Regions from separate parts of the Mycobacterium sp. NGS66 genome, predicted to be linked through region 1. Evidence: riboswitches for the same ligand, from Rfam matches in the RefSeq annotation. Region 1 holds a riboswitch; the other holds the start of a gene.
The links. A riboswitch is a leader RNA that binds a small molecule or an ion and turns the genes downstream of it on or off. The one in region 1 is predicted to bind magnesium.
Positions count from the first base shown of each region.

Region 2: linked by a shared signal. The riboswitch ahead of AC5Y2L_RS03720 (hypothetical protein) and the one ahead of AC5Y2L_RS21065 (PE family protein) in region 1 are both predicted to bind magnesium.

Region 1 covers NZ_JCALCG010000012.1:179,005-193,525, forward strand. The annotation lists gene AC5Y2L_RS21010 (MgtC/SapB family protein) at 1-442, opposite strand, end outside; gene AC5Y2L_RS21015 (DUF732 domain-containing protein) at 543-860, opposite strand; gene AC5Y2L_RS21020 (PPE family protein) at 857-2,260, opposite strand; gene AC5Y2L_RS21025 (PE family protein) at 2,285-2,584, opposite strand; gene AC5Y2L_RS21030 (PPE family protein) at 2,603-3,853, opposite strand; gene AC5Y2L_RS21035 (DUF732 domain-containing protein) at 4,725-5,048, opposite strand; gene AC5Y2L_RS21040 (PPE family protein) at 5,127-6,533, opposite strand; gene AC5Y2L_RS21045 (PPE family protein) at 6,545-7,783, opposite strand; gene AC5Y2L_RS21050 (PE family protein) at 7,851-8,150, opposite strand; gene AC5Y2L_RS21055 (PPE family protein) at 8,843-10,054, opposite strand; gene AC5Y2L_RS21060 (PPE family protein) at 10,152-11,363, opposite strand; gene AC5Y2L_RS21065 (PE family protein) at 11,379-11,678, opposite strand; M-box (ykoK) riboswitch at 11,967-12,138, opposite strand; M-box (ykoK) riboswitch at 12,553-12,723, shown strand; gene AC5Y2L_RS21070 (NRAMP family divalent metal transporter) at 13,165-14,521, shown strand, end outside.
Region 2 covers NZ_JCALCG010000001.1:752,437-766,957, forward strand. The annotation lists gene AC5Y2L_RS03685 (TIGR03668 family PPOX class F420-dependent oxidoreductase) at 43-450, shown strand; gene AC5Y2L_RS03690 (elongation factor G-like protein EF-G2) at 604-2,751, shown strand; gene AC5Y2L_RS03695 (FadD7 family fatty acid--CoA ligase) at 2,755-4,278, opposite strand; gene oxc (oxalyl-CoA decarboxylase) at 4,399-6,111, shown strand; gene AC5Y2L_RS03705 (L,D-transpeptidase) at 6,304-7,059, shown strand; gene AC5Y2L_RS03710 (hypothetical protein) at 7,129-7,719, opposite strand; gene AC5Y2L_RS03715 (NADP-dependent oxidoreductase) at 7,855-8,793, shown strand; gene AC5Y2L_RS03720 (hypothetical protein) at 8,867-9,085, opposite strand; M-box (ykoK) riboswitch at 9,317-9,491, opposite strand; gene AC5Y2L_RS03725 (O-methyltransferase) at 9,565-10,224, shown strand; gene AC5Y2L_RS03730 (acyltransferase family protein) at 10,228-12,228, opposite strand; gene AC5Y2L_RS03735 (CaiB/BaiF CoA transferase family protein) at 12,440-13,609, opposite strand; gene AC5Y2L_RS03740 (SDR family NAD(P)-dependent oxidoreductase) at 13,602-14,521, opposite strand, start outside.

The DNA of each region.
Region 1 (14,521 bases):
GCAGTCCTTCGTCTTCCTCGACGCCGTTGTCATGGTCGATGAGGCGGCCGAGCGGACGCCCGAACAAGTGGATGGCCACCACGGTGCCCGTGGCGACCAGCGCGAAAAGCAAGTGTCCCGAGGCGGCCAGCACACCGACCGCTGCCGAGCACCACAAGGTGGCGGCGGTATTGAGCCCGCGCACATTGAACCCCTCGCGCAGGATCACGCCGCCGCCGAGAAACCCGATGCCGGAGACCACGTAAGACGCGACCCTGGTGGCGCTGGTGTCGTCGGTGACGACGGAGTACAGCACGAACAAGGTCGCGCCGGTGGCTACCAGCGCGTTCGTGCGCAGCCCGGCCATCCGCGCCCGCCATTGCCGCTCAAGACCGATGAGGGCGCCGCAGCCGGTTCCGACGGCCAATCGGAGCGCGAAGTCGGCGATGGTCAGCGTGTGCATCACACCGCACTTCCTTCCGATCCCAAGACGGCGACGGCAGCTAAGCAGATGCGGGTTAACAGCAAGTGGAGTCGAGACTAACCGGGGGTGCCGCGCGCGGCTAGCGCGACTTCGGCGTCAGGTGTTCGGGGCAGTACGCATTCGAGGCGATGGCCGCGAACCGGGCTGCCCCGTCCATCGTCATTCCGGGATTTTCGGTCTTGATGTCGTGCACAACCTGCAGACCCGTTTCGCCTCTGCTCATCATCCCGCACACCGCTTTGGCGGAGGTGATGACTTGCCCCGGACTGCTGTAGGTGAACCCGGCGTTCTCCAGCGCGGCCAAAAAGGCCGTGTCGTCGCCTTCCGGTTCGCCGTAGGCGGGTGCGGCGAGGTTGATTGCGGCAATAACGGCCACAAGCGCCAGTAGCCGTTTCATCGCGGTGAACTCGAATGCGCTTCGGGCAGGGTGACTTTGGGCTTGTCGCCGCCGGAGACGTGCACCGTGTGGATGCCGGGCTTCTTGGACAATCGATCGAGTAGAGCGTCCAGTCCGGCCTTATCGACATGCCAGTGCTGCACTGCCTCCGGTTCCTTCTGCAGCCTCGCGATGACGTCGTCGAGTTTGACGGGCTCGATGGTGCCCTTGCCGCCGTTGGCGCGCACGCGCGCCCCACTTCCGCTGAGTACTTGCGGCGCCACGCTGCCCAGGGCGCCTCCGGTCATGGCTCCCAAAGCCATTTGGCCGACCAGGCTTCCAGGGATTCCCGCGGCGGGGGCGGCGGCCAGGCTGGTGGCCGGCAACACGTCGGCGGCCATCCTGATCGCCGGAGTCGCCGATGCCCAGCTCGGTGGCACCGACAACCTGCCGACCATATTCGCGTCGCCCACACCCGCCGATACCGCGCTGGCCAAGCCGGCCGACCGCAGCCCAAGCCCAGCCCCCAACGATGATTTCGGAATGTCGACGGCCCCAGCAGAAGGGTTGTAGAAGTACTTGAACTCGGTCATGCCCAGGTTCGGCACGCTCATGATGTCATTGGCTACCGTGCTGAACCGGCTGATGTCGGCGAAAATCCCGAAAGTGTTCTGCCACAGCGGCCCGGCCAAGGGCGACCCCGTCAAGCTATTGAGCACCCCGTCCCAGAAGGCCATGTAAGCGCGGGCGGCATCGCCGAAAGGTCGCAGCAAGTCTGCGATCGGGTTGGCGGAGAGCGCCGCCGCCGCTGGCAGCGCAGTCGTCACTGCACTGGTGCCGCTTGCCGCACCGCCGGCTTCACCTACCGCGAGCGCCTGACTGGCGAGCCCAGCCGCATTGGTGGTTTGCGGCGGCTCGTTGAACGGCGTGAGTTGGGCGGCCGCCGCCGACGATGCCGCATACCCGAACATCGCCGCGGCGTCCTGGGCCCACATCTCCGCGTACTCGGCCTCGGCGGCTGCGATCGCAGCGGTGTTTTGCCCGAAGACGTTGGTTGCCAAGAGCATTGCCAGCTGGGCTCGGTTCGCCGCGATCTCCGGCGGTGGTACCACCGCCGCGAAGGCGGTCTCGTAAGCGCCCGCAGCCGCCCTGGCTTGGCCGGCCGCAACTTTAGCCTGCGCCGAGGTGACCGACATCCAGGCCACGTACGGCGCTGCCGCGGTCGCCATAGCGACAGCCGACGGGCCGCTCCACGCGTCGTTGGCCAGGCCCTCGACGATCGAACCGTAGGAGGCGGCCGCGGACTGCAATTCACTTGCCAGCGCATCCCAGGCGGCCGCAGCTGTCAGCATCGGTCCCGCGCCCGGACCGGTATAGATCTGGCCGGACGTGATCTCCGGTGGCTGGAACGCGAAAGTCATTGGCGCACAATTCCTTACTGCCCGCTAGCGGGCAGCGGCGGTATTGGCGGCCTCAGTGGCTGCATATGATGCGGCGCTGGTCGCCAGAGTGCTGACAAACATCTCGTGAATCGCCGCCGCCTGAGCGCTGACCGCCTGGTACATCTGCGCGTGTACGGCGAACTGCGCGGCCGTAAGGGCCGACACTTCGTCGGCGGCGGCCGGGACCACGCCAGTCGTCGGGGCCGCCGCGGCAGCGTTCTCCGCGCTCATCGACGCGCCGAGAGCGCGCAGGTTTTCGGCGGCAGCCGCCAGCATTTCCGGTTGTGCGGTAACAAAACTCATGCGTCGTACTCTTTCTCCCTAATCCGCCGGGACCACGATGATGGTGGCCGTCGTAGCTGTGTCAGTGGGGTTCGCTCCACCGCCGCCGGTGGCCCGGGCGCCGTTACTGACGGTATGCACACCAGCGCCCGCGAAGGCGCGTCCAGCCAGACTCGCCGCCGCCATCTCACCGAATAGAGCGCCTTGCGGTGCAGCCGAAACTGCCGGCACAGCACCCAAACTCGCACTCGGCAGGACCGAGGCGAACGTCTTCAGCACCGGAGCGGCGGTTGCCCAGCCTTGCGGAACCGAAAGCGAGCCGACCAGGGTCGCCCGGCCCATCGCTCCCGTCACCGCTCCCGCTCCCGAGTTCGGCGTAACCAAAGAAACGTAGCCGCCCCGCAGCGGCGAAAGCGCCCCGACGGCACCTTTGTCGTTGAGCAGTGCGGCAACGCCCGGCGCATTTTGCGACAGACCGAGTAACTGAAGTGCAAACAGCCACCAGCCGCCGCCCAAAACGAACGGAACAATTGGGCTGTAAGCACCGGTGATGGCTTGGAAAATGGAGCGGAATTCTGCCGAGATCGGGTAAAGGAAGTCGATGATCGACGCCGCCGGCGTCGCCGCCAGAGGGGCTGCCATCCCGAACCCTTGCAGCGCACCTGGAACCAATGTGACCAGCTGCGACAGTTCTGCCGAGATGTTCGACGCAGGTGAGGCGGCGGCTTGCGCAACGGCCCCGGCTTGACCGGCCGCAGCCCCGGGTGCAGTGGTCGGCGGCGGCTCGGAGAACGGTGTCAGCTGTGTGGCAGCCGCCGACGAGCCTGCATAGGCGTACATCGCCGCGGCATCCTGCGCCCACATCTCCAGGTATTGCGCTTCGGTGGCAGCGATCGCGGCGGTGTTCTGGCCGAGAATGTTGGTAGCGATCAACGTCATCAACAGGGTGCGGTTGGCTGCGATCATCGGCGGGGGCACCGTCGCCGCGAACGCCGTTTCGTACGCGACGGCGGCGACCTTGGCCTGCATTCCCGCCAGCTCCGCTTGCGCTGCCGTCGCCGTCATCCACGCCACGTATGGCGCCGCCGCGGTCGTCATCGCCATCGACGCCGGGCCCTGCCAGGACCCGACGGTCATCCCGTCGATGGTCGCGGCGTAAGACGCTGCGTGGGAATGCAATTGGGCGGCCAGCACGTCCCAAGCCGCCGCCGCGGCCAACATCGGCCCGGACCCCGGGCCGGCGTACATTCGCCCCGAGTTGATCTCGGGTGGCAGCGCCCCGAAATCCACAAACACGCCTATTACCCCGCTTCCGTCACGGCGCAGCGAGCGCCTGAAGCGGCTCGGCTGTCGCAGGCCAAGCCGATCCGGCCATCGTCTGCTCGCGAACGGCGCTCGCCCGCGCAGAGGTCATTGCCGAAAACTGTTTGCTAGCAGCGTAATTCGCACCCAACACAGGAGCGGCTTTGCGTGCGCGTGGGGCGGTGACCGCCAGCCCGATCCTCGCCGAGTTGTCGACGGCGGCTGCCGCAGACTCCCGTTGCGCGGGCACAAATGACATGAACTTCCTCCCTGATGACCAGCTGTTGGCGCCGTGTCGGTGGCCTCGATCAGCCCACCGCACGCATTCCAGCGGGTCTTAGATGGCCGCCATGGTAATCACGGTCTTGCACGCTTGTCGGCGACGCAGGTGTAGTTCATAGCAAATCCATCAAATTGGCCGTCGATTCAGTGCTATCTGCGAACTGCGTGCCAATACGCCGTTGTTGCCCCGCAAACTCCGGCCCGGCGCGGTCGGGGTACTGGCCAGCGGCACTGCGCTATTCGCAAGCCACTACCGAGTAGCTGGGACAAGCAGCGGCGGAAGCTCGGCAGCGCACTGACGGTGATAGCTGCAGCGATAAATGACCGGGCAAACAGCAACTCCGGAAAGTATTGATATGTGCTATCAATCGCTTTTTGGTCGATATGCGCACTTGCCAGGCGTTATTGTCGCCGCTGCGACGATTACCCGGGGATTATTTGAATTATATGTGGCCGCTTCGCGAAACCCGGCCTGAATTATTCCGGCATGCGTTGGTCGACGACTCGGGTCGACAGCTATGTAGTGATCGAAAGCGTTGCCAACCAACGAGATTCGCAGTGACACCCCGAATATGCTTCAGGCCTTCGACAGCTGATGGGGGCAGTAGAACTTCGCGGCAAGCAGGGCGAATGTGCTCGCGTGCTCCATGGTGATGGCCGGGTTGCGGACCTTCAGGTCGTGCAGCAGCTCGAGGCCGGATTCGCCGTTGTCCAGACAGGTGCACACCGCTTTGGCCGACGCGATGGCTTGGTCTGGGCTGTTGAAACCGATGTCGTGATCGCGCAGGGCAGCGATGAATCCGGCATCGTCAGCGGCACCGTACTCCTGCGGTTCGGCATATGCCGGCGCGGCCACGCCGATCACGACCGAGACCCCAGCTAGAGCCAGCAGCATTCTCATGACTCACCATCCTGTCTACATTGAGAATTGCCGTCTTCCGAAAGCCTTGGCGGGAAGTACATTTCGCATGCCAATCCGCTAACCCAACTGAGCATCCGACGGCACCACCTTGGGTTTGCCCTTGCTCAGATGCACCGCATGTATGCCGGGTTTTTTGGCCAGTTGCTCGAGCAGACTGTCAAGGCCCTCTTCGTCGACGTTGTGATGCTGGACGCTTTCGGGTTTCTCCGCGATTTGCGCAACCATCCGTTTCAGCTTGTCCGGCGAGGTGGCGTCGTTGAGGTCTTTGAGCCGGGTCAGCCGGCCTCGTGCGCCGGCACCGGCCACGGCGCTGGGAGCCCCGGCCCCCAAGGCGCTGCCCAGCATCCCCGCGGCGGACATCGAACTGAACAGGCTTGCCTCGCCGAGCGCCGCGGCCGGCACCGCGTCGGGGCCAGCGGCCGACAATGCGGCGGCGACCATCCTGACGCTCGGGGTGGCCGTAGCCCAGCTCGGCGGCACGGTCAACTTGCCGACCATGACACCGCGGCCCCAGTCCGCCTGTACCGGGTTGGTTGCGCCGGTCAGCCAGCCGCGGCCCCAGTGTGGCGTCAGTCCGCCCGCCAATGCGTCTTTGGGCAGGTCGCCGAACGCCGTCGCATGAGGAGCGAATTTCAAGAACTGGGACGCGGGAAAGTTGACCAGCAGTCCGATGTCGTTGAATCCGGTGGTGAAGCTGAGCGGCGTCTTGATGGCGTTGTAGAGGGCCTCATACCAGGCCGAGCCGTTCGGCCCGAAGACGCTGTTGATCAGGCCGCGCATCGTGGCCGTGTACTCGGTGCTGAGGTTTGCTCCCATTTGGAGCAGGTCCGAGCCCGGGTTGGCGACAGATGCCAGCGACGACACCGCGGACTGGGCGGTGCCCGCCGAAGTGCCGGCGGCCGTCGTGACCGCGGCCGACTGGCTGACCAGGCCGGCCGAATTCGTGATCTGCGGCGGCTGGTTGAACGGCGTCACCTGGCTCGCGGCCAAGGCGGAGCTGGCGTAGTTGTCCATCGCCAAGGCGTCCTGCGCCCACATTTCACCGTATTGGGCTTCGGTGGCCGCGATCGCCGACGTGTTCTGTCCGAAAACGTTGGTGGCGACCAGCTGGGCGAGCAGGCTGCGGTTCGCCGCGATCTCCACCGGGGGCACGTGTGCGGCGAACGCCGCCTCGTAGGCGGCCGCCGCCGCGGAGGCCGAAGTCGCGGCCTCGGCGGCCTGCGCGGCGGTCGTCTGCATCCAGGCCAGGTAGGGCGTGACCGCGGCGGTCATGCTCATCGACGAGGGGCCGAGCCACGGCCCGCTGGCCAAGGCATCGATGACCGCCGTGTAGGAAGCCACCGTCGACTGCAGGTCCGTGGCCAGCCCGCTCCACGCGGCGGCGGCGGCGCGCATTGAGCCGGATCCTGGACCGGTGTACATCCGGCCCGAGTTGAATTCCGGCGGGAACGCTGCGTAAAACATGTCGGTAGCCCTCAGTCCTCGAGCGCCGGAATGACGATGATGGTGGCGGTGGCGGGGTCGGCCTCGGCGACGACACCGCCCATCGCCCTGGCGGCCGTACCGCTTGCGGAGCTGAACGCGGCAGCACCGAGGCCGCGCCCGGCCAGGCTGGACAGGGCCATCTGGCCGAAAACACTGCCCTCGCCGGCCATCGCGACCTCGGGGGCTGCCGCCAGGTTGGCGGGTAGTGCCGAGGCGAGCATTCGGATTTGCGGCGCGGCTTCGGTCCAGCCCTGCGGCACCGACAGGCTGCCGACCAGCGCCGACCGGCCCATGGTTCCCGACACCTGGGCGCCGGTGAGGCTTGCCGCCGGCACGTGCGGCGCAAGCTCGGTGGCCAGCGGAGCCAGCGCCCCGCTGATGGGTTTGGGCGGTGTGAAATACGCCTGGAGGCCCTGGCCGTTTTGGGCGTAGGCGTACGTCTGCCCGAACGACAGGAACGGGCCGCCGGGTATGGACGTGAGCCCCTGCAAGGAGTACGGACCCGAGGCGATGGTGGACATGATGGTGTTCCAGTTGGTCAGCTCCGTCGGCACCGCCGGCAAGTTGAAGATCGGCGTGACGCCGGATTCCAGACCCGAGAAGATATTCGCCGTGGCCGGCGCCGGCGTCGTCGACGAGAACGTCGCGTTCGCGAGGTTCTGCAGCACGCTCGGCAGGCCATTGATCAAGCCGCTCTGGGCGCTGGCTTGAGACACCGCCGCCGATTGCAGCGCGGTCCCCGCGCCATTGGTGGTCTGGGGCGGCTCGGTGAACGGAGTGAGCTGCGACGCGGACGCCGAGGAGCCGGCATAGGCGTACATTGCGGCGGCGTCCTGCGCCCACATCTCCATGTAATGGGCCTCGGTTGCCATGATCGCGGGGGTGTTCTGGCCCAGGATGTTGGTCGCGATCAGCGACATCAACAGTGCGCGGTTGGCCGCGATCACCGGCGGCGGCACCATCGCCGCGAACGCGGTCTCATAGGCCGCGGCGGCAAGTTTGGCCTGGGTGCCCGCCAACTCTGCCTGGACGCCGGTCGCGTTGATCCACGCCACATATGGCGTGGCCGCGGCGGCCATCGCGATCGAGCTGGGCCCGGTCCAGGGTCCCGCGGCGAGGCTTTCGATCGTCGCTCGATACGCGGCGGCCGTGGACTGCAATTCGGCGGCCAGCTCATCCCAGGCCGCGGACGCGGCCAGCATCGGCGCGGCCCCCGGACCGACATACATACGCCCCGAGTTGATCTCCGGCGGAAGCGCCCCGAAGTCTACAAACACCCCCGGTTACCTCCGGCCCTCACGTCGCGGCGACCGCATTGGCCGACTCGGTGGCCGCGTAGGATGCCGAGCTGGCCGCCAAGGTGGCGACGAACTGCTCGTGAATCGCCGCGGCTTGCGTGGCCATCGCCTGATACATCTGCGCGTGGGCGACGAACTGCGCCGCGGTCAGCGCCGAAACCTCGTCGGCGGCTGCGGGAATGACACCGGTCGTCGGCGCGGCCGCGGCTGCGCTTCCGGCGGTCATGACCGAGCCGATACCTGCCAAGTTCCCGGCGGCCGCCGCCAGCGCCTCCGGTTGGGTAGTCACAAAAGACATGGATGCCTCGCTAGAACTATTTCGGTCGGAAACTGTTTTTGGCGTTGTTGTATGAGTTATTGCCTGTAGTTCCTTAGACGGCCGCCATGGCCGCCAGGATCCGTCAACTTCGACGGCAATCAGCGCACCACCGGTTCGATCGCGCCAGATCGGCCAGTTATTCTGTGCTGTTAAAGGTCCCCGCTTAATACAGGGCCTATGGTGATCGGAACGTGTGCACAGAGCGTTCCCGCCAGGTAATCACGATGTAAAAAAGACATTCGAAAACCGGGACAATGCATGTGAGACGTAGGTCCGGGCAAACGCCTGGCTACGAGTAGCTGCAGCTCAGCGCCCGTCGATAATACGGTGTAGCAATACGTCTCGGGCAGCGGGAATCAACACCGCGATTAATCGACGAGATATTCATCACTTGCGCGTGTCGGGACGTCAGTTCCATCGACGAGGGCCGGAATGCCATTTCCAATCGCGCCGCAAGATAACTCGGCGCAGTGAGCTATTCAGCTGTCATCGAGGCTCGCTCTCGACACGAGCGAGTTTCGGCGGGCGATTACCAAATCGATAATCAACCAGCACGTGAATTTCTTGAGCGTACGTAGCCGTCGCCGTGAAGATGCTGATTTGCACCTGTTGGTTTCCTGTGAGTGGCGGCGGCGACCGGACGGGCTGCGGCACGCCTGGACCGGGTGTGTCTATCCGGCGGCCGGTGACCGTGTGACGAAGGACGGGCGGAAACCGTAGCGCGGGATGGCGCGGTCGTATCCCTGCCGGCCCATGCCGGCGCCGAACGGCACCGGAGGGGTGCTTGTCGTCAACGGCGAGGCACCGGTGACCGACGCGCCGGGAAGCGACGAAGACAGTGGGCTGTGCAGCGGGGCGGACCCGGCCCAGCTCGGAGGTACCGACAGCGGACCGACCATCCCCGCACGGCCGACGCTCGCCGACACGGCATTGCCAAGGCCGCCGATGCCGCTCATTGGTGCAGGGATTGCCCCACCAACCGCGGTTGTGGCTGCCTGTGCCGCCGCATCGCCGGCCGCGTTTCCGGCAGCTTGAGCGCTCAGCAGGCCAAGGAACGGCCCCACGGTGTTGCTCGGCATGTAGAACCCAGAGGCGAAGATGCTGTTCCACAGGGTGGCGTTGGGGCCGAAATTGTCCCAGAGCCAAGATGAATCCGGTCCGGCGCCGGTGGCCAGCCCCAGCACCGCCGTCTCCCCCGTCGTTCCAGTCGACGACGAAGGCGATGCCAGCCCGTGCAGCGCATTGGGCAGGGTGGCCATCACCTGTGACAGCGTCGCCTGCTGGGTGCCGGCCGGCGTGGCAGCAGCTTGGGCGACCGCGGCGGACTGGGCCGCGAGCCCGCTTGCCTGCGTGGTCTGTTGAGGCTGGAGGAACTGGCTCAGCTGGGTCGCGGCCGCCGACGCTCCGGCGTAGCCGTACATGGCGGCGGCGTCTTGAGCCCACATTTCGGCATATTGGATCTCGGTAGCCGCGATAGCTGGGGTGTTTTGACCGAAGAAGTTGGTCGCAATCAACACCATCAGCTGGGCGCGGTTGGCCGCGACGACCGGTGGGGGCACCGTGGCCGCAAACGCTGCTTCATATGCCGCGACGGCGGCCTCGGCCTGCCCGGCGGTTTGCTCCGCCTGCGCCGCGGTGGTGCTCATCCATGCCACGTAGGGCGCGGCGGCGGCCGCCATCGCCGTCGAAGCCGGGCCCAGCCATGCTTGGCCGGTCAGCTCCGCCAGGATTGAGCTGTAACTCGTTGCGGTAGAAAGCAATTCCGCTGCCAACCCATTCCACGCCGACGCCGCGGCCAGTAGCGGGCCCGGCCCCGCTCCGGAATACATCCGAGCCGAGTTGACCTCCGGGGGAAGCATGGCGAAATCCAACAGTGCAGTCATCGCTAGCCTCCTCCCGTTCAGCCAGGGGCCTCAGTGGCCGTGTCGGCGCTCGTGCTTGAGATTCGTGGTTGGTAGCTGGTGAAGTGCGTGAGACGCGCTATCCAGCAGCGGGTGGCCGCGCCACGAACGTGGGCTTGAAGCCGTATTGCGGTACGCTGCGGCCCATTCCTTGCGCGCCCATGCCAAACGGCACTGCGGGCATGCCCGCTGCCATCGCCGGTGGCGGGGCCATCATCGGCGTAGCACCCAGCGCGGACGACAGCGGACCTGCTGGGGCCGCCCCCGCCCAGCTCGGCGGGACCGACAACGGGCCCACCATGGCCGCTCGGCCCAGGTCCGCCGATACGGCGCCGCCCAAGCCGCCAAGACCGGCCAGGCCGCCGGGACCGGCGACAGCTTCACCAAGCGACGTGGCCGCCTCTCCCACGGCTTCGCCGGCCGCGGCGCCGGCCGCTTGGCTGCCGAGCAGGCTCAGAAATGGCCCGATGGTGTTGCTGGGCATGTAGAACCCGGACGAAAAGATGGTGTTCCAGATGTTTGCGTTGGGCCCGAAGTTGTCCCAGAGCCACGACGAATCCAACCCCGACCCGGACCCGGTCAAGTCACTCAAAATCCCCGTCGCCCCGGAGGTCCCCGTCGTCGACGGCGCCGCCATGCTCTGCAGTGTCTTCGGCGTGGCAGAGATCAACTGGGACAGTGTGTTTTGTCCGGTACCGGCTGAGGTGGCGGTCGCTTGGGTGACGGCGGCGGACTGAAGGGCCGGCCCGCCGGGATTAGTGGTCTGCTGCGGAGGGGTGAATTGGGTCAGCCGGGTCGCCACAGCCGACGAGCCCGCGTATCCGTACATGGCGGCGGCATCCTGCGACCACATTTCGGAGTACTGCGCTTCCGTGGCTGCGATCGCAGGAGTGTTTTGGCCGATGACGTTGGTGGAGACCAGCTGTGCCAGCTGGGCGCGGTTTGCCGCTATCTGAGGCGGAGGCACCGTGCCGGCGAATGCGGCTTCGTAGGCCGCTGCTGCGGCCTCTGCCCGGGTGGCGGTCTCCTCGGCCTGTACGGCGGTGGTGTTCATCCACGTCACATAGGGCATGGCCGCTGCGGCCATCGATGCCGATGCCGGGCCCTGCCATTCTTCGTCCGTCAGCGCCGAAAGCACCGAGCCGTACGACAATGCGGCCGAGCGCAATTCAGCAGCCAGCGCCTTCCAGGCCGATGCAGCGCTCACCATCGGGGCCGCACCCGCCCCGGAATACATCCGAGCCGAATTGATTTCCGGCGGGAGCATGGCGAAGTCCAGTACTGCGGTCATCTTTCGCCTTCCCCTTCAGCTGGCTGCGATGGCATTGGCGGCTTCAGTGGCCGCATAGGATGTGGCGCTGGCGCCTAACATGGACGTGAACATCTCGTGGATTGCCGTCGCCTGGGCGCTCACCGCCTGATACATGGCGCCGTGCGCGCTGAATTGCATTGCGGTCAAAGCCGATACTTCGTCGGCGGCTGCGGGGGGCAGGGCGGTGGTCATCGCCGCCGCGGCCACATTCTGTGACGCCAGCCCGGATCCGACTGCATTCAGCTGAATTGTCGCCGCAGCCAGCGCTTCTGGATGCGTCACCACATATGACATCGGACTTCTCCTCACGGAAAGCGGTGTGACGCAGGCCTTTTGGGCCACCCTGGTCGCTGCTTTCCGCGCACCCCATCAACGCACGTGCGAATTGATCACGTGCGGAAGGACTTCGGGGTGTTAACGGACCGCGGAACTAGGGCCGGGGTCGGATCGCCACGAAATGGTCATCGATCTGGAATACGGACTATCGTCGGGACTCATTTCGCTCTCACCTCCTCGCGGCCAGGGCGCACGGGGGCGCCGGTGCTGCACGCGGGGAGAAGTGCCTGAGCAGAAATCTCAGGCACGGCACCCCTCTCGTCAGAGCTTCGGCACTACGCGGCGTATCGGGCCGAAGCCGGAAGCCACTTGGGCTCAACCCTTAAGCCGGGAAGAGCTGTCCTGACCCTGGGCGTCTTTCGACGTTCGAGGTCAGTGGCCTGTATCCACGTAGACGCCTCACCTAGCGAGGTGCGTACGAGAGTCTATGCTTGCACCCGCAGTGCCGTGAGTCAACCCAGTCGATCGCCATGCATTTGCCGCGCTACGCTCGGCCAACGCGTCCGGTGGCTGACTGCGGGATACCGGCGACGACGGAAAGCGTTGATCGGCACGATATGTCGGATGGCCCGACAACAATGTTCGGCTCCTCGAACTCTGCCTCACCGGCCATCCCACAGTCGACGACCCACCCGGCAGTCATCACTGTGCTCAACCCCAGCCGGCCGCCGCGGGCTCCGGCACCAGCTATCGGGTTCGCGACCGCGTTCGCATCGCAAACTCCCTCAGTTGCATTGCGCCCCTGATCTTTTCGTGACCAGACCGGTCGCCCGCGGACCGGTCGGATAATCGGAATTGACGAGTGGTGGGTCGGGGTGCAAGATAGTGCTCGTATGCACCTCGGTAGGTGAGGCGTCTACACGGATACAGGCCACTGACCTCCAACGTCGAGAGACGCCCAGGGTCAGGACAGCTCTTCCCGGCTTAAGGGTTGAGCCCAAGTGGCTTCCGGCTCAACCGGATACGCCGTGTGGTGCCGAAGCTCCGACGAGAGAGGTGCCGCGTTCGGGATTCGCCTGGATGCGCATCTCTCCCGGGCAGTTGGTAGGCACCGCGTGTGCCATGGCCGTGAGGAGGTGAGGGCGAAATGAGTCCCGGCGATAGTCCGTATCCCAGATCCGTCTTGTCCCGATCCGGTTCCGGCCTGGCTCCGGCCGCCTGAACTTCTCGAGCGCCCGTCGAACTACCGCGCTTAACGCGTGGGGTTGCCGCGCGCTCCGATGCGGGTGTCGCGTCGAGTAAGACGAGCCGATCGGGCTCCCCCGTTGGAGCAGATCATGGCTTCTGTTGTGCCACACTGTGTTTCATTGCTGCGAGGCTTCAGTGCTGCGAGGCTTCAGCGCTGCGAGGCTTAGCGGGTCGCGGTCAAGCCGAGCGGCCAACCCTTACTGACTGACTTTCACCCATCGTTCCCAGCACGACTCTTTGCGATAGCGAGACATTCATGGCTTCCATTTCGACCGAGGCACTCGGTGGTGTCGGCGCGTCTGCGACCACGAAGCGCCCTGCATCCCAAGCCCTGACCCTTGCGGCACCGGCGGTATCACCCGGCACTTCCGGTTCGGCGGCGCTGGATTCGGCGCATGTCGGGGACATCATCGGCGCCTTTGGCCGTATCGGTCGAGACGTCAGGCAGGCCGGCCACAGTCGTTGGCAGCGATTGCGATTGCTGATGGTCATCACCGGTCCCGGGCTGATCGTGATGATCGGCGACAACGACGCCGGCGGTGTTGCCACCTACGCCCAGGCCGGCCAGAACTACGGCATGAACCTGTTATGGACACTGGTACTGCTGATCCCGGTGCTGTACGTGAACCAGGAGATGGTGCTCCGCTTGGGGGCGGTCACCAGGGTTGGGCACGCGCGGCTGATTTTTCAGCGATTCGGCAAGTTCTGGGGCGCCTTCAGCATCGGTGACCTGGTGATCCTCAACGCGTTGACGATTGTCACCGAATTCATCGGAGTATCACTGGCACTCGGGTTCTTGGGCTGCCCGAAAATCATCGCGATACCGGCCGCCGCGGTGCTGTTATTCGCGGTCGTAGCCGGTGGCTCGTTCCGCCGCTGGGAACAGGTGACATTCGTGCTGATCGCGGTGAACGTCGCGATCATCCCGCTCGTGCTGTCCGTGCACCCTGCGCTCGGCCCAAGCATGCGTGGCCTACTGCCCTCACTGCCCGGGGAACCAGACTCGGTCGTGCTGATGGTCATCATGGCGATTGTCGGTACCACGGTGGCGCCATGGCAGTTGTTCTTTCAGCAGTCGAACGTCGTTGACAAGCGAATCACGCCGCGCTGGATGCGCTATGGCCGAGCCGATCTGGGTATCGGCATCGTCGCGGTCATCGGTGGAGCGATCGCGCTGATGGCGGCGACGGCGTTCGGCCTCGGCGGTTCGACCGCCGCCGGTAGCTTCATTGACGCCGGCGCGGTCGCGTCTGCGCTGTCCAGTCACGTCGGCCACACGGTCGGCGTGCTGTTCGCGATCATTCTGTTGGACGCGTCGCTGATCGGAGCAAATGTCGTGGGACTGGCCACCACGTACGCCCTCGGTGATGCCTTCGGCAAGCCGCACTCGCTGCACTGGAAGATCACCGAGGCCCCGCTGTTCTACGGCAGCTATGCCGCCCTTCTTGCGGTATCGTCTGCGGTCGCGTTCAGCCCCGATCACGTCCTGGGCCTGATCACCCAAGGTGTCCAGGCCCTGGCCGGGGTGCTGCTCCCGTCGGCGACGGTGTTTTTGGTTCTGCTGTGCAACGACCGCCCGGTGCTCGGTCCGTGGGTGAACACCTTCCGCCAGA
Region 2 (14,521 bases), on a different contig from region 1:
GGGGCCAAGTTAACGCAGCCGCAGCCCTTCTAAGCTGGTTCGGTGAGCCAATTCGATCTGGCGGTCAGGTTCGCAGGTTCCCCGGTGGCGCGGCTGGCCACCGTCACCCCCGAAGGCAAGCCCCACCTGGTTCCGGTGGTGTTCGCGGTCGATCAAGACCGCATTTACACCGCCGTAGACGCGAAGCCCAAGACGACGCAGCGGCTGCGCCGGCTGACCAACATCGAGCACAATCCGCACGTCAGCCTGCTTGTCGACCATTACGCCGAGGACTGGACACAGCTGTGGTGGGTCCGGGCCGACGGCGAGGCCACGATCCACGCCGGCGACGAGGTGGCGCGCACCGGATACCGGCTGTTGCGGGCCAAATACGTTCAGTACCAATCGGTTCCGTTGAATGGTCCGGTAATCGTGGTCACGGTACGCCGCTGGGCCGGCTGGCAGGCCTGAGCCGTTCAGCCGCGATGCATGCCGCCCGACCCTTGTGTTGGGCGGCGGTTCGGGGAAAAGTTGCTTACTGCCTTCTGTGGTCTGGAACACACCGGAGGGACCCTGCCCGGTTGCGGGTCGATCGAAGCTGCCCGGGAGAACTGGAGGAATGCCATGGCGGACAGAGCGAGTGCTTCCCAGGGAGCGGGAGCGGCTCCCACTGCGGACGGCCCAGGGGGCATTCGCAACGTGGTCCTGGTCGGGCCGTCAGGGGCCGGCAAGACCACCCTTGTCGAGGCCTTGCTCGTCGCGGCCGGCGTCCTGAACCGTCCGGGTTCGGTGAGCGAGGGCACGACGGTCTGCGACTTCGACGACGCCGAGATCCGCCAACAGCGCTCGGTCGGCCTGGCGGTGGCGTCGCTGTCGTACGACGGCGTCAAGGTCAACCTGGTCGACACCCCCGGGTACGCCGACTTCGTCGGTGAGTTGCGGGCCGGACTGCGGGCGGCCGATTGCGCGCTGTTCGTCATCGCCGCCAACGAAGGGGTCGACGAACCCACCAAATCTCTGTGGCAGGAATGCAGCCAGGTCGGCATGCCCCGCGCGGTGGTGATCACCAAGCTCGACCACGCCCGGGCGAACTACGCCGAGGCTCTGGACGCGGCGCAGAATGCGTTCGGCGACAAAGTCTTACCTCTTTACCTGCCGACCAGCGACGGTCTGATCGGACTGCTGTCACAGACCCGCTACACCTACTCCGCCGGCAAGCGCACCGTAGGCCCGCCGGACCCGGCGGATGCCGACCGCATCGAGGAGGCCCGCGGCAGCCTGATCGAGGGAATCATCGAGGAATCCGAGGACGAGTCGCTGATGGACCGCTACCTCGGCGGCGAGACCATCGACGAGTCGGTGCTGATCGAAGACTTGGAGCGGGCCGTTGCCCGCGGTTCGTTCTTCCCGGTCATCCCGGTGTGCAGTGGTACCGGGGTGGGCACCCTGGAGCTGCTCGAGGTGGCCACCCGCGGCTTCCCCTCGCCGATGGAACATCCGCTGCCGGAAGTCTTTACGCCGGCGGGGGCTCCGCATGCCGAGTTGGCCTGTGACCCCGATGCGCCGTTGCTGGCAGAGGTGGTGAAGACGACGTCGGACCCCTACGTCGGCAGGGTCAGCCTGGTCCGGGTGTTCTCCGGGACCATCAGGCCCGACGCGACGGTTCACGTGTCGGGCCATTTTGCGTCGTTCTTCGGCGGGTCCAACGGGTCCGGGAGCAGCCACCCGGACCACGACGAGGACGAGCGCGTGGGCGTGCTGTCGTTCCCGCTGGGCAAACAGCAACGGCCGGCACCGGCGGCGGTGGCCGGCGACATCTGTGCGATCGGCAAGCTGAGCCGCGCCGAAACCGGTGACACCCTGTCCGACAAGTCCGAACCGCTGGTGCTGAAACCCTGGACCATGCCCGAACCGCTGCTGCCGGTGGCCATTCAGGCGCACGCCAAGGCCGACGAGGACAAGCTGTCGGTGGGCTTGGGCCGGTTGGCTGCCGAAGATCCGACGCTGCGGATCGAGCAGAACCAGGAAACACACCAGATAGTGCTGTGGTGCATGGGCGAAGCCCACGCCGGTGTGGTGCTCGACGCGCTGGCCAACCGCTATGGGGTGACCGTCGATACGGTGGACCTTCGCGTTCCGCTGCGAGAAACGTTCGCGGGCAAGGCCAAAGGCCACGGCCGGCACATCAAGCAGTCCGGCGGCCACGGCCAGTACGGGGTGTGCGACATCGAGGTGGAGCCGCTGCCGGAGGGTTCGGGGTTTGAGTTCGTCGACAAGGTGGTCGGCGGGGCGGTGCCGCGCAACTACATCCCCAGTGTGGAGAAGGGTATTCGCGCGCAGATGGAGAAAGGCGTGCACGCCGGTTACCCGGTGGTCGACCTGCGCGTCACGCTGTTCGACGGCAAGGCGCACAGCGTGGACTCCTCGGACTTTGCGTTCCAGATGGCCGGCGCGCTGGCGCTGCGGGAGGCGGCCGCCGCGACGAAAGTGGTTCTGCTGGAACCCATCGACGAGATCTCGGTGCTGGTGCCCGACGATTACGTCGGCGCGGTCATGGGTGATTTGTCCAGTCGTCGGGGCCGGGTGCTCGGCACCGAGGCCGCGGGGCACGAACGCACCGTGGTCAAGGCCGAAGTGCCTCAGGTCGAGCTGACCCGGTATGCGATCGACCTGCGCTCGCTGGCGCACGGGGCCGCGTCGTTCACCCGTTCGTTCGTCCGCTACGAACCGATGCCCGAACATGCGGCCGCCAAGGTGAAAAGCTCGGCGTGACAGTCAGGTCGTGCCTCCGAATTGCTGGGCCACGGCACGTCGGTCCAGCGACCCTTTGGCGGTGTGCGGCAATACGCTGACCTCCTGAAAGCTGGCCGGCACCTCGAACGCGGCCAACCGCTCGCGGCAGAACGCGGCGAGTTCGTCGGCTGCCGGCGCGGGCGACACGCGCGGGACGACCGCGGCGGCCACCGTCTCGCCGTACATTTTGTCCGGCACACCGAACACCGCTACCTCCAACACATTTGGATGGCCAGCGAGCACGCCCTCGACGCGTTCCGGGGAAATCTTCTCGCCGCCACGGTTGATCAGTTCCTTGATCCGGCCGCGGATGCACAGGTCACCCGCCACCGACAGTGATCCCAGATCGCCGGTGCGCAGCCATCCGTCGGTGAAGTTGGCCGCGGTTATCTCCGGGTCGCCGAGGTAGCCGCGCACCACCGTCGGCCCGCGCAGCCACACCTCTCCGACCGCGCCCGCATCGAGCGGATGCCCGTCCGGCCCGGCGATGCGGATCTGTGGGCCGGTGGAGCGCCCGACCAGACCGGTTGCACCAGAAGGGCTTTCGGTGCTGTCGATGCTGGTGGTGCTAACTTGGTGGGTGGCCTCGGTCATCCCGAACGCGCACACCACCGGCGCCGAGAACTCGTCGTGCAGCGCTTGCGCGGTCTCCGGGGTGAGCGGCGCGCTACAGCTGCGGATGAAGCGCAGCGTGGCTCTATGGGTGGGTGATTCGCTTTTGGCGCGTTCCAGCAGGATCTGGTGGATGGTGGGCACCGCGGTGTACCAGGTGGCCCCGACCGCCGCGATGTCGTCCCAGAACGTGTGCGCCGAGAATCGCCCGCCGGCCGGCAGCGACACCGTCCCGCCCGATGCCAGGCTGGACAGCAACGCGGCGACCAGCCCGTGGCCGTGATACAGCGGCATCACCGCGACGGTCGCGTCCTGCGGCCCGAGGCGATAGCCGGCGACGATGGCCCGGATCGAGGTGGCGATGTTGGCGTGGGTCCACGGGACCATCTTCGGCAGGCCCGTCGTCCCCCCGGTGAACATGATCATCGCGTCGTCGTCGCGCAGCCCGTTCGGCGCCGACGCCACCTGGTTCGGTGCGGTGTCAGCGTCGAGGTGGACGCGGTCGCTGGCCACCGAGACCCGCCAGCGCAGCAGCGCCGGTTCGCGCTGATCGTCGGACGCGTCGCCGTCGACCAGCACCACCCGCGCGCGGGCCGCCTCGGTCCGGGCGCGCTGGTCGCCGACGGGCAGGGCCGGGTCCAGTGGGACGACGATCAAGCCCGCCCGGGAGGCCGCCAACAGGCTGACGACGAACTCGGCGTTGCTGCCGGCCCGCAACGCGACCCGATCACCCGGTTGCAGGCCCTGCCGCTGAAGGTGGCCGGCCAGGTCGTCGACCAGGCGGACGAGGTCGGCGTAGCTGATCGTTGTCCGATCGGACCCGACGACGAGCGCTGCGGCTGCCGGCCGCTGGGTGGCGGTCGCCTGGACCAGGTCGGCAATGCGCGCGTCCATGCCCGACAGTATGGCTGCGTGACGCGGTTGCTCGAAATCGACGCCAGCGCGACGCCCACTCGCAAAAGTTCGCGCTAGCGTCGACTTCGCGCAGCAGTGTGGGAACCGAAGGAGTCGCTCATGTCCAGCAAGACCGACGGCTTCCACCTCGTCGTGGACGCCCTCAAGGCCAACGACGTGGCCACCATTTACGGCCTGGTCGGCATCCCGATCACCGATCTCGCCCGTGTCGCCCAGGCATCCGGCATCCGTTTCATCGGTTTCCGGCACGAAACTTCGGCCGGTAACGCGGCCGCCGCCGCCGGGTTCTTGAACCGACGCCCGGGTGTTTGCCTGACGACGTCCGGGCCTGGTTTTCTCAACGGCCTGCCGGCCTTGGCCAACGCGACTACAAACTGCTTCCCGATGATCCAGATCTCCGGCTCGAGCCGGCGGCCTCTGGTGGATCTGCAGCGCGGCGACTACCAGGACCTCGACCAGCTCGGCGCCGCAAGGCCGTTCGCCAAGGCGGCTTATCGGATCGGCCGCGTCGAGGACATCGGGCTCGGCGTCGCGCGGGCCGTTCGCACCGCGAGCTCCGGCCGCCCGGGCGGCGTCTACCTCGACATCCCGGGCGAGGTCCTGAGCCAAGCGATGGCGGCCTCTGCCGCCGCCGGCACGATATGGCGCGTCGTCGACCCGGCTCCGCGGCAGCCGCCGGCACCCGAGGCGGTCGATCGCGCGCTGGAAGTGCTCGCGGGGGCGCAGCGGCCGCTGATCGTGCTCGGCAAGGGCGCGGCCTACGCGCAGGCTGACGACGTCATCCGGGAATTCGTGGAGACCACCGGGATGCCGTTCCTGCCGATGTCGATGGCGAAGGGGCTGCTGCCCGATTCGCATCCGCAGTCCGCGGCCGCGGCGCGATCCTTGGCGATAGCCCGCGCTGACACCGTCCTGCTGGTTGGCGCCCGGCTCAACTGGCTGCTCGGCCATGGCGAGTCTCCGCAATGGTCGGCCGATGCCACGTTCGTCCAAATCGACATCGCCGCTGCGGAATTCGATAGCAACCGGCCGATTGCCGCACCGGTGAGCGGCGACATCGCCTCGGCGATGTCCGCATTGCTCGACGGCGTGCGCGCACGTCCCGTCGTCGCTCCCCGGCAATGGGTAACCGAGCTCACTGAGCGAAAGGTGAGCAACGAGGCCAAAATGCATCGTCGGCTGGCAGAAAACCCCCATCCCATGCGGTTCTACAACGCGCTGGGCGCCATTCGCGCTGTGCTGCAGGATAATTCGGATGTCTATGTGGTGAACGAAGGGGCCAACGCATTAGACCTTGCCCGGAATGTCATCGACATGGAATTGCCGCGGCATCGGCTGGACACCGGGACTTGGGGCGTGATGGGGATCGGCATGGGCTATGCAATCGCCGCCGCGGTCGAGACCGGCAAGCCGGTGGTGGCGATCGAGGGGGACAGCGCATTTGGGTTCAGCGGCATGGAGATTGAGACCATCTGCCGATACCGACTGCCGGTGACCGTCGTCATCCTCAACAACGGCGGCGTCTATCGCGGTGACGAAGTCGCGGCCGTCGGCGAAGACCCGGCGCCGACGGTGCTGAGTGGGCAGGCTCGGCACGAGCTGATCGCGGAGGCATTCGGCGGCAAGGGATACCACGTCACGACGCCGCACGAACTGCGCTCGGCGCTGTCTGAGGCGCTCGCGACGCAGGGACCGTCGATTGTCAACTGTGTGCTCGACACGGCTGCCGGGGTGGAAAGTGGCCACCTGGCGGGCCTCAACCCGGCCAGTGCGGCCACCCGCGCGCCGAGTTCGGTCGGCGCCGACGGGTGACGGTCGGCAGTACCCGGTATCGGGGTGGAAGTCGTCCCGGACGTTCAAACGGAGAATTCCCCCGCCGCGGGCTGCCGAGCGCCGCTAATATTGCGGCCAAGCTAACAGACGAGTGTTTGCTAGAGATATCTATAGGGTAGAGCCGACTAGAATAGTTCCATGTTCATCGCACCATCTCGGAGAGTGAAGCCCTTGCGTCGAGCAGTTCGTTATCTGTTCGTTATGGTCGCAATCTCGGCGATGACCATGGCAGGACCGGTCACCCGCAGCGTTGCGGCGGTTCCCGCACCCCGGCCGGTTCCGGGCGTGGAGTCGGTTTTGCCGGCCAACGGTGCGGTGGTCGGGGTGGGCCATCCGGTTGTGGTGACGTTCACCGCCCCGGTTGCCGATCGTGCCGCGGCCCAGCGGTCCATTCGCGTGCTCTCTCCGAGCAACTTGACCGGACACTTCGAATGGGTCGAGAACAACGTCGTGCAGTGGGTGCCAGACCACTATTGGCCCAGCCATACCCGCGTCTCAGTCGAGGTACAGGGTCTGGGCACCGGCTTCGAAACCGGTGATGCATTGCTGGGCGTCGCCAGCATCTCCGCGCACACCTTCACCGTGAGCAAAAACGGCGAGGTGCTCCGCACGATGCCCGCGTCGATGGGTAAGCCCAGCCGCCCGACGCCTATCGGCAACTTCAGCGCGATGTCCAAAGAGCGCACCGTCGTGATGGACTCCCGCACCATCGGTATCCCGCTGAGCTCACCCGACGGCTACCGAATCGTCGCCTCGTACGCGGTGCGTGTCACTTCGAGCGGCGTTTACGTGCACTCGGCCCCGTGGTCAGTGGACTCGCAGGGCTACGCCAACGTCAGTCACGGTTGCATCAATCTGAGTCCGGACAACGCCGCCTGGTACTTCAACATGGTGAACATCGGCGACCCGATCAACGTGGTTGCTTGACCATCGCCGCGCTAACCGCAACGGCCACAGGCAAATTCCAATATTTCGTCGAAACGTGCTGCGGCCGAGTCAGTTTGGCAGTTTGCCCTTCAACGCGGCGTCCTGCTTACGGCCGATATCTTTTGCAAACTCGGGATCCGTCGGGTCGTTGGGCGCGCTGTCGAATTCCAGGCTGACCAACGCCTTGCCCTGGGTGAACAACAAGACGGTCACCGCTTGGGAATTGTCCGGCGCCGCCCCGGAGATGATTGCCCCGCCGTCGCCGACGTCGGCGGGCTGCCAGGTGCCGGTGACCTTGCTGGCGTAGTTGTTCTTGGTGTTCTCGAGTCCTAACTTCGCCGTCTTGGCTTCATTGACCAGCAAGATGCTGTCGCCGATGCGGCGGCTGTTGTCCCCGTTGGTAAACAGCTGCGAGACACCTGGGGCGCCGTTCGGATTCTGCACCGGGTCGGAGGCGCTGAAATCCTGGCCGATATCGGTCACCGGGATCAGCAAATTCGTGTAGTCGGCCTTCGGTGGATATGGCGGGCCGGCCGACGTGCTCGGGGCGATGGACGGCAACGACCCTGGGCTCTCACCGGGGCCGCAGCCGGTGGTCGCGGCGCTCACCACGACGGTGACCACCGCGCAGCCGGCGAGTGTTTTCCGAGAAAGCTTCATGGCATTCCTTCCAAACCCGTCACCAGTGTGCCGCGGCGCCTGACGCTACTGGGAATCGTGGGCGGGAACAAGGGCGCCGCTCCCGCTGTTGCGCACCGGCATGGGCCGCGATTATCGGCAGGTTAGGAGTTCACAATGACGGCTGCAGTGGCGCGCGCCGTACGGTTCGACCGTTACGGGGGCCGGGATGTGTTGTACGTGGCGGACATCGACATGCCGACGCCAGGCCCGGGGGAGGTGGTGGTCGAAGTTCGCGCCGCGGGGATCAACCCCGGCGAGGCCGGCATCCGGGTGGGAGCGATGCACGAGATGTTCCCGGCCACCTTCCCGTCCGGCGAGGGCAGCGACCTCGCCGGCGTCGTGACGGCGGTGGGCCCTGGAGTCACCGAATTGGCGGTCGGCGACGAGGTGCTGGGATTCAGCCTCCGCCGGTCCAGCCACGCCACCCACACGGCCGTGCCGGTGGGCCAGCTGATCCGCAAACCTCCTGAATTGAGTTGGGCGGTCGCGGGATCGCTGTATGTGGTCGGCGCGACGGCCTACGCGGCGGTCCGGGCGGTCGCGCCCCAGCCGGGCGAGACGGTCGCCGTCTCTGCGGCCGCCGGTGGAGTCGGCAGCCTGGTCGTGCAGCTATTGGTCCTGCGCGAGGCGGTGGTCCTGGGTATTGCGGGGCCGGGCAACGCGGACTGGCTGCGCACGCATGGCGTCACGCCGATCGCATATGGAGACGGGCTGGCCGAACGGCTGCGGGACGCGGCGCCGGACGGGATTGACGCATTCATCGACCTCTTCGGTCCGGAGTACGTCCAGCTCGCCGTCGACCTCGGCGTCGCACCCGAGCGGATCGACACCATCATCTCGTTTCAGAAAGCCGCCGAGGTCGGCGCGAAAACCGAAGGCAGCATGGAAGCGTCGACACCGGAAGTGCTTTCCGAGATCGCCGGCCTGATCGCCAGCGGCGCCATCGACTTCGACGTCGCCGCGACCTATCCGCTGGAGCGGGTGGCCGACGCGTTCGAAGAACTCGAGCGCCGGCACACGCACGGCAAGATCGTCCTGCTGCCGAATGGCTGAATCACCCGCGAGCAGACGCAAAGTTCCCCGAAAGTGGTGTTTTCGGGGGACTTTGCGTCTGCTCGCCGTGGGATTAGCGGCGCACGGTGTCGGACGGATGCCCGCCGAGCGAGGCCGTGATCACCGCGATCGGCATGCGCGACACATACAGGTCGGCCCGCTGCTGCGGAGTAGGTGTGTGCCATCCACACAACCTTTTCGCCAGCAACCGCCCAGTGCGCAGCAGCGCGCGCCGGGGCGTCCGCGACGCCTTTTCAGCACCGGTAACACGGTGTGCAACAACGAAAGCCATGATTCATCTCCTGCCTGAACGTCGACCGGTTCATGGCATTTCAGAACGAAAAGCTCAGGCGGCTACGAGAATGCCGGAACCGGATCGGAACAAGATGGATTGCGGATAGGGACTATCGCTGGGACTCATCTCGCCCTCACCTCCTCACGGCCAGGACACACGCGGGTGTCACCACACTGCGCTGCACAGAAGAGGCAAACGCCCGGCGGGCATGTCATCAAACCCGCCGAACTTACACCCCTCTCGTTGGAGCTTTGGCACTGCACGGCGTATCTGGACCATCGCCCAGAAGCCACTTGGGCTCGACCCTTGGGTCCGGGAAGAGCTGTCCTGACCCGGGGCGTCTCTCGACGTTCGAGGTCAGTGGCCTGTATCCATGCAGACGCCTCACCTAACGAGGTGCATGCAGAAGCCATGCTCGCACTCTGACCCGTTGCTCGTCAAACGCTGTATGCGATGGCGCCCTAGGCTGTCGGATCATGGCCATCACATTGCAAGACCCCAGGATCGTGACCGCGCTCGACCGGATGTACACCGAGGCGAAGAACCAGATGTCGCTGTTGCGCGAGAAACGTGAAGAGCTGGGTCGTGCGATGACCACCGAAGAGCGCACCGAGGCGATGAGCGAGTTCTACATCCCGGTGACGCCCGAAGCCGGGCGGTTGCTGTACGCGCTGGTGCGCGCCACCCGCCCGGCCACCGTGGTGGAATTCGGGATGTCGTTCGGCATCTCCGCCATTCATCTGGCTGCGGCGGTGCGCGACAACGGCGACGGCCGGGTGGTGACCACTGAACTCAGCGAAACCAAGATAGCCGCGGCCAGAAGCACATTCGCCGAGACCGGCCTTGACGATGTGATCACTATTCTGGAAGGAGACGCGCTGTGTACGCTCGCCGACCTGGACGGCAAGGTCGACTTCGTCCTGCTGGACGGGTGGAAGGATTTATATCTGCCCGTGATCGAGTTGCTCGAACCGCGGCTGTCCGCAGGTGCATTGGTTGTGGCCGACAACACGAGCGCGGCCGACACCCAGCCCTATCTGGAGCGCGTACGCAACCCCGACAACGGCTATGTCAGCTTCAACTTTCTGGTCCGCGACAGCGACAGCATGGAAATCAGTTGTCGGGCAGGCGATTAGCAGCTATCGCAGTGACTCCTCGAGCCAGGGGGTCAGCCATTTGACACCTTCCGGGGTGAGGTGGACGCCATCGCTGCGTACCTTGATGCCGTCGACCTTGGCGGTGTAAACGCCGTCCGGGCATAGCTTTTTGTTCAGGTCGAGAATCTGGACATTCGGGTGGTGGGCAACCGTGTTGCGCAGCATGGTGTTCCACTGGTTGACGCGGTCCGGTTGGTCCTCCGGATACAGGCGGCCGTCGGGCTTTTCACCGCCCCGGCTGTACGGAACCGTGGCCACCACCACGCGCACGCCGGTGGAGCTCACGATGTTCAGCGCCCGCTCGAGCTCGGCGTTGAGGTACGCGTCGAAGGTCGGATCGCCGATGTGGGTCCACTTTCCTTCGTTGACTCGGTCGACGGTCTCCCAGCGGCCGATGATCAGCAGCGCGACGTCGGGCTGGTCGGTGTTGATCTGCTTCGACCACCTACCCGGCCAGGTGTCGCATTCCGGTCGCTGTTCCAGGGTTTGGCCGATGTACCGGTATGGAGTGCCGCGCACCAGGCTGCACCCTATGACGGTGTGGTCCAGGAACGTGAATCCCGGTGTCGCAGGCAGATAGTGCATCCAGGTCCACCCGATGGAATCACCGAATACCGAAACCGTGAACGGACGGTTGGGATCCCGAGGCCGCGGCTGAACGGCAGTCGGCGGCGACGGCGAAATGGCCGCGACGGCCGAAACCCCCGGCGGCAGGCCGACTTCCCGTAGCCCGGTGCCCGTTCCGACCGGAACGACCAGGATCGTTGCCGCCGCAGCGGATGCCACCGTCGCGGCGGCCAGCGGCAGCAACTGCACCCGCGCCGGCCGCCAACGGCGGATGGGTTGCTCGAGCAACCACCAGGACGCGGTGGCCACCGCCACCGTCGCGGCGCACCGAGCGGCGAACAGTGCGATGCCGGACCATCCGGTCCGTTCTCCGTTGAGCGTCAAAAAGATCGGCCAGTGCCACAGGTAGACGCCGTAGGAAATGCTGCCCAGGGCCACCAGCGGGCGCCAGGCCAGCACCCGGGCCACGATGCCGCGCTGCTCCATCGCCACCGGGGCTATCACCATGCCGGCCGCGACGGCCACCCCGATCAGCAAGCCATGACGGAACTCGCTCGCGCTACCCGTCGCGTAGTGGGTCGCCGCCGCCAGCCCGGTCAGACCGAGGATCGGCAGTATCCGGGCGATCCGCCGCCCCCAGCGGCTCCGGATCAGACACCAGCCCCGGTTCAATGCCGACCAATCCCGCACCAGGAGAGCCGCTGCGGCGGAACCGATCAGTAACGCCTGCGCCCGGGTGTCGGTCCCGAAATAGACCCGGTCGCGGGTGGCGTCGCAGGCTTGGAGAACAGTGACCGCGGCCGACGCCAGTGCGCCGAGCGTGGCGATCACGAAGATGGCGAACCGCACCCCGCCAACTGTGGCCCGACGGAAGTAGCGCCTGGCTCGTGTCGCCAGCAGCAGGGTCACCCCGATCAGCAGGACGGGCCAGACGAAGTAGTACTGCTCCTCCACCCCGAGCGACCAGGTGTGCTGCAGCGGAGAGGGCGGGGCGCCTTGCGTGAAGTAGTCCGTCTTCTGCGCTATGAACCGCCAGTTCGCCATCCACATGAATGCGGCGATCGCATCACCCCGCAATCCGGACAGCGACTGCGCAGGCAGCAGTTCACGGGCCGCGCCGACGGTGAGGACCATCAGCACCAGGGCCGGCAGCAGCCGTCGCGCGCGTCGAACCCAGAACCCGGTCAGCTCGATACGACCGCTGCGGGCCAGCTCGTCGAGCAGCAGTGAGGTGATCAGGAATCCGCTGAGGACGAAGAAGATATCGACGCCGATGAATCCGCCGCCGACACCGGGAATGCCGCCGTGCCCGACGAGCACCAGCGCGACCGCGATGGCGCGCAGGCCGTCCAACGCAGGGATGCCGTCGCGACGCTCGGACCGATCCCAGACAGCCCGCCGACGGACCCGGCGCACCGGCGCCACCCATCGGCGCCGAGGAGCAGAAAGTGCCGGCGCGGGTTGACTCCCGCCCGGCTCAGCGCTCGCGGTTAGCGCGCCCTGACCAATATGCCGTCCGGCGCCATCGTTGCTGCCGATACGTCGCTGCCCCTCCTCGTGATCTCAGCCAGCTTAGGTGCGACGCAGCCGAATTCACGGGAGACACGCTTAGGCGCGATATGAATGCCTAGTGCGGCTCGGCCGCCACGTCTACGGCCGCGAGCCCGAGCTCTTCGAGCACCTCTGCGGTGTCGGCGCCCAGCTCCGGAGCGGGTCCGGCGATACGGCCCGGAGTTCGGGAAAACCAGGTCGGCACACCGGGGAAGCGCACCGGGCCATGCGGGGTGTCGACGGTCTGGAAGAAGCCGACGGCGTTGAGGTGCTGATCGTCGAATAATGTTGCGGGACTGGACAGCGACGCCGCTGGAATCTCCAGCTCGCGGAACAGCTCGAGCCATTCCTGCGTGCTTCGCTGCGACAGCGTTTCGGCCAGCAATGCGTACACGGTGTCGATATGACGCGCGCGACGCTCAAGCGTGGCGTACACATCGCTGGCCCAGGGCGGCCGTACCGCGTCGACGAAGGCGGCCCAATGCTTGTCGTTGTAGATCAAAGCGGCGATGTAGCCGTCACTGGTCCGGTAGGGCCGCCGGTTGGGCGCCACCGTACGGGGATAGACCGCCGTGCCCAAGGGCGGATCGAACATGGCGCCGTTGGCATGCTCGACGAGCATGAACGACGCCATCGTTTCGAACATGCCGATCTCGACCTCTTGGCCCTCGCCGGTGCGTTCCCGATGGAACAGGGCCATCATCGTGGCGTACAGCGCGGTGAGACCGGCGACCTTGTCGGCCAATATCGTTCCGACGTAGTTGGCTTCGCCCGTCAACTGCTCTTGTACGAACGGCAACCCGCAGGCCGCCTGAATCGTGTCGTCGTATGCGGGCAGGTCGCCGTTCGGCCCGCGCCGGCCGTATCCGTAGCAATTGGTATAGACGATCGCCGGGTTGATGGCGGCCACCTCGGGATAACTGAATCCCAACCGCGCGATCGCCTTGGACCGCATGGAGTGGATGAAGACGTCGGCCTGGTCGATCAGCGCGCGCATCACGGTCTTGCCGTGATCCGAGCGCAGGTCGACGGTGATTCCCCGCTTGCCGCGGTTGACGTTGACGAACACGCCGCTCATGCCGCGTGCCGGTCCGACCGAGACATACCGGGTGTCGTCACCTTGCGGGGGTTCCACTTTGATGACGTCGGCGCCCATGTCGGCCATGATCTGGGTGCAGTAGGGTCCCATCACCATTGCGGTGAGGTCGACCACGCGTACTCCGACCAGCGGGCCGGAGCTAGCCATGATGCGCTCCTTGCCGGCCGGCCCGCGCGGCCATCTCGAAGCTGTATCCGATGTGTTCGGCATGACCAGCCGGCACGGGCGGAAAGACAAGTGGCGCAGCGTGATAACGGATGGCATCGAGCTGTGCGGCCACGTCCTCGATCGTCCACGACGGCCGGTGCACGCCAGGCGTTTCGACGATCATCGCCCGCGCCACCCGTCCGGCGATGGCTATCAACATCTCCCCGGTGACCGGGCAGGATTCGTGAGCCAACAAGCCGACCACCGGCGCAACCAGCTCGGTGCCCATCGGCGGGTAGGCCGAAATATCAAGCCCGTCAGCCATTCTCGTCACCGCTGATGGGACGACGACGTTGCAGAGCACGCCCTCGGCGGCACCCTCGAGCGCGACGGCATTGGCCAGGCCGACCACGCCCGCCTTGGCGGCGGCATAGTTGGCGACTCCGTGGTTGCCGTACAGGCCGCCTATCGACGAAGTCAAGACAATACGGCCATACCCGGCGTCGCACATGAGCGGAAAGGCCGGCCGGACCACGTGAAAGGCACCCCGCAGATGCACGTCGATGACCGCGTCGAAGTCTTGGTAGCTCATCTCTTTCAACGACGCGCGCCGCACATTGCCGGCATTGTGGATGAGGATGTCGAGGCGCCCGTAGTTGTCCAGTGCCGACTGGATAATGGCTTGGCCGCCCGCGGGTGTCGTCACCGACTCGACGCTCGCGACCGCCTTACCACCCGCCGCGGTGATCTCGGCAACGACCTGGTGCGCGGGCTGGCTGTCCGTACCATCCCCGCTCAGCGCGCCGCCGGTATCGTTGACGACGACCTTCGCACCTCGGGAAGCCAAGAGCAGCGCATAGGCGCGGCCCAGTCCCCGGCCGGCGCCGGTGACCACCGCTACCCGATCGTCAA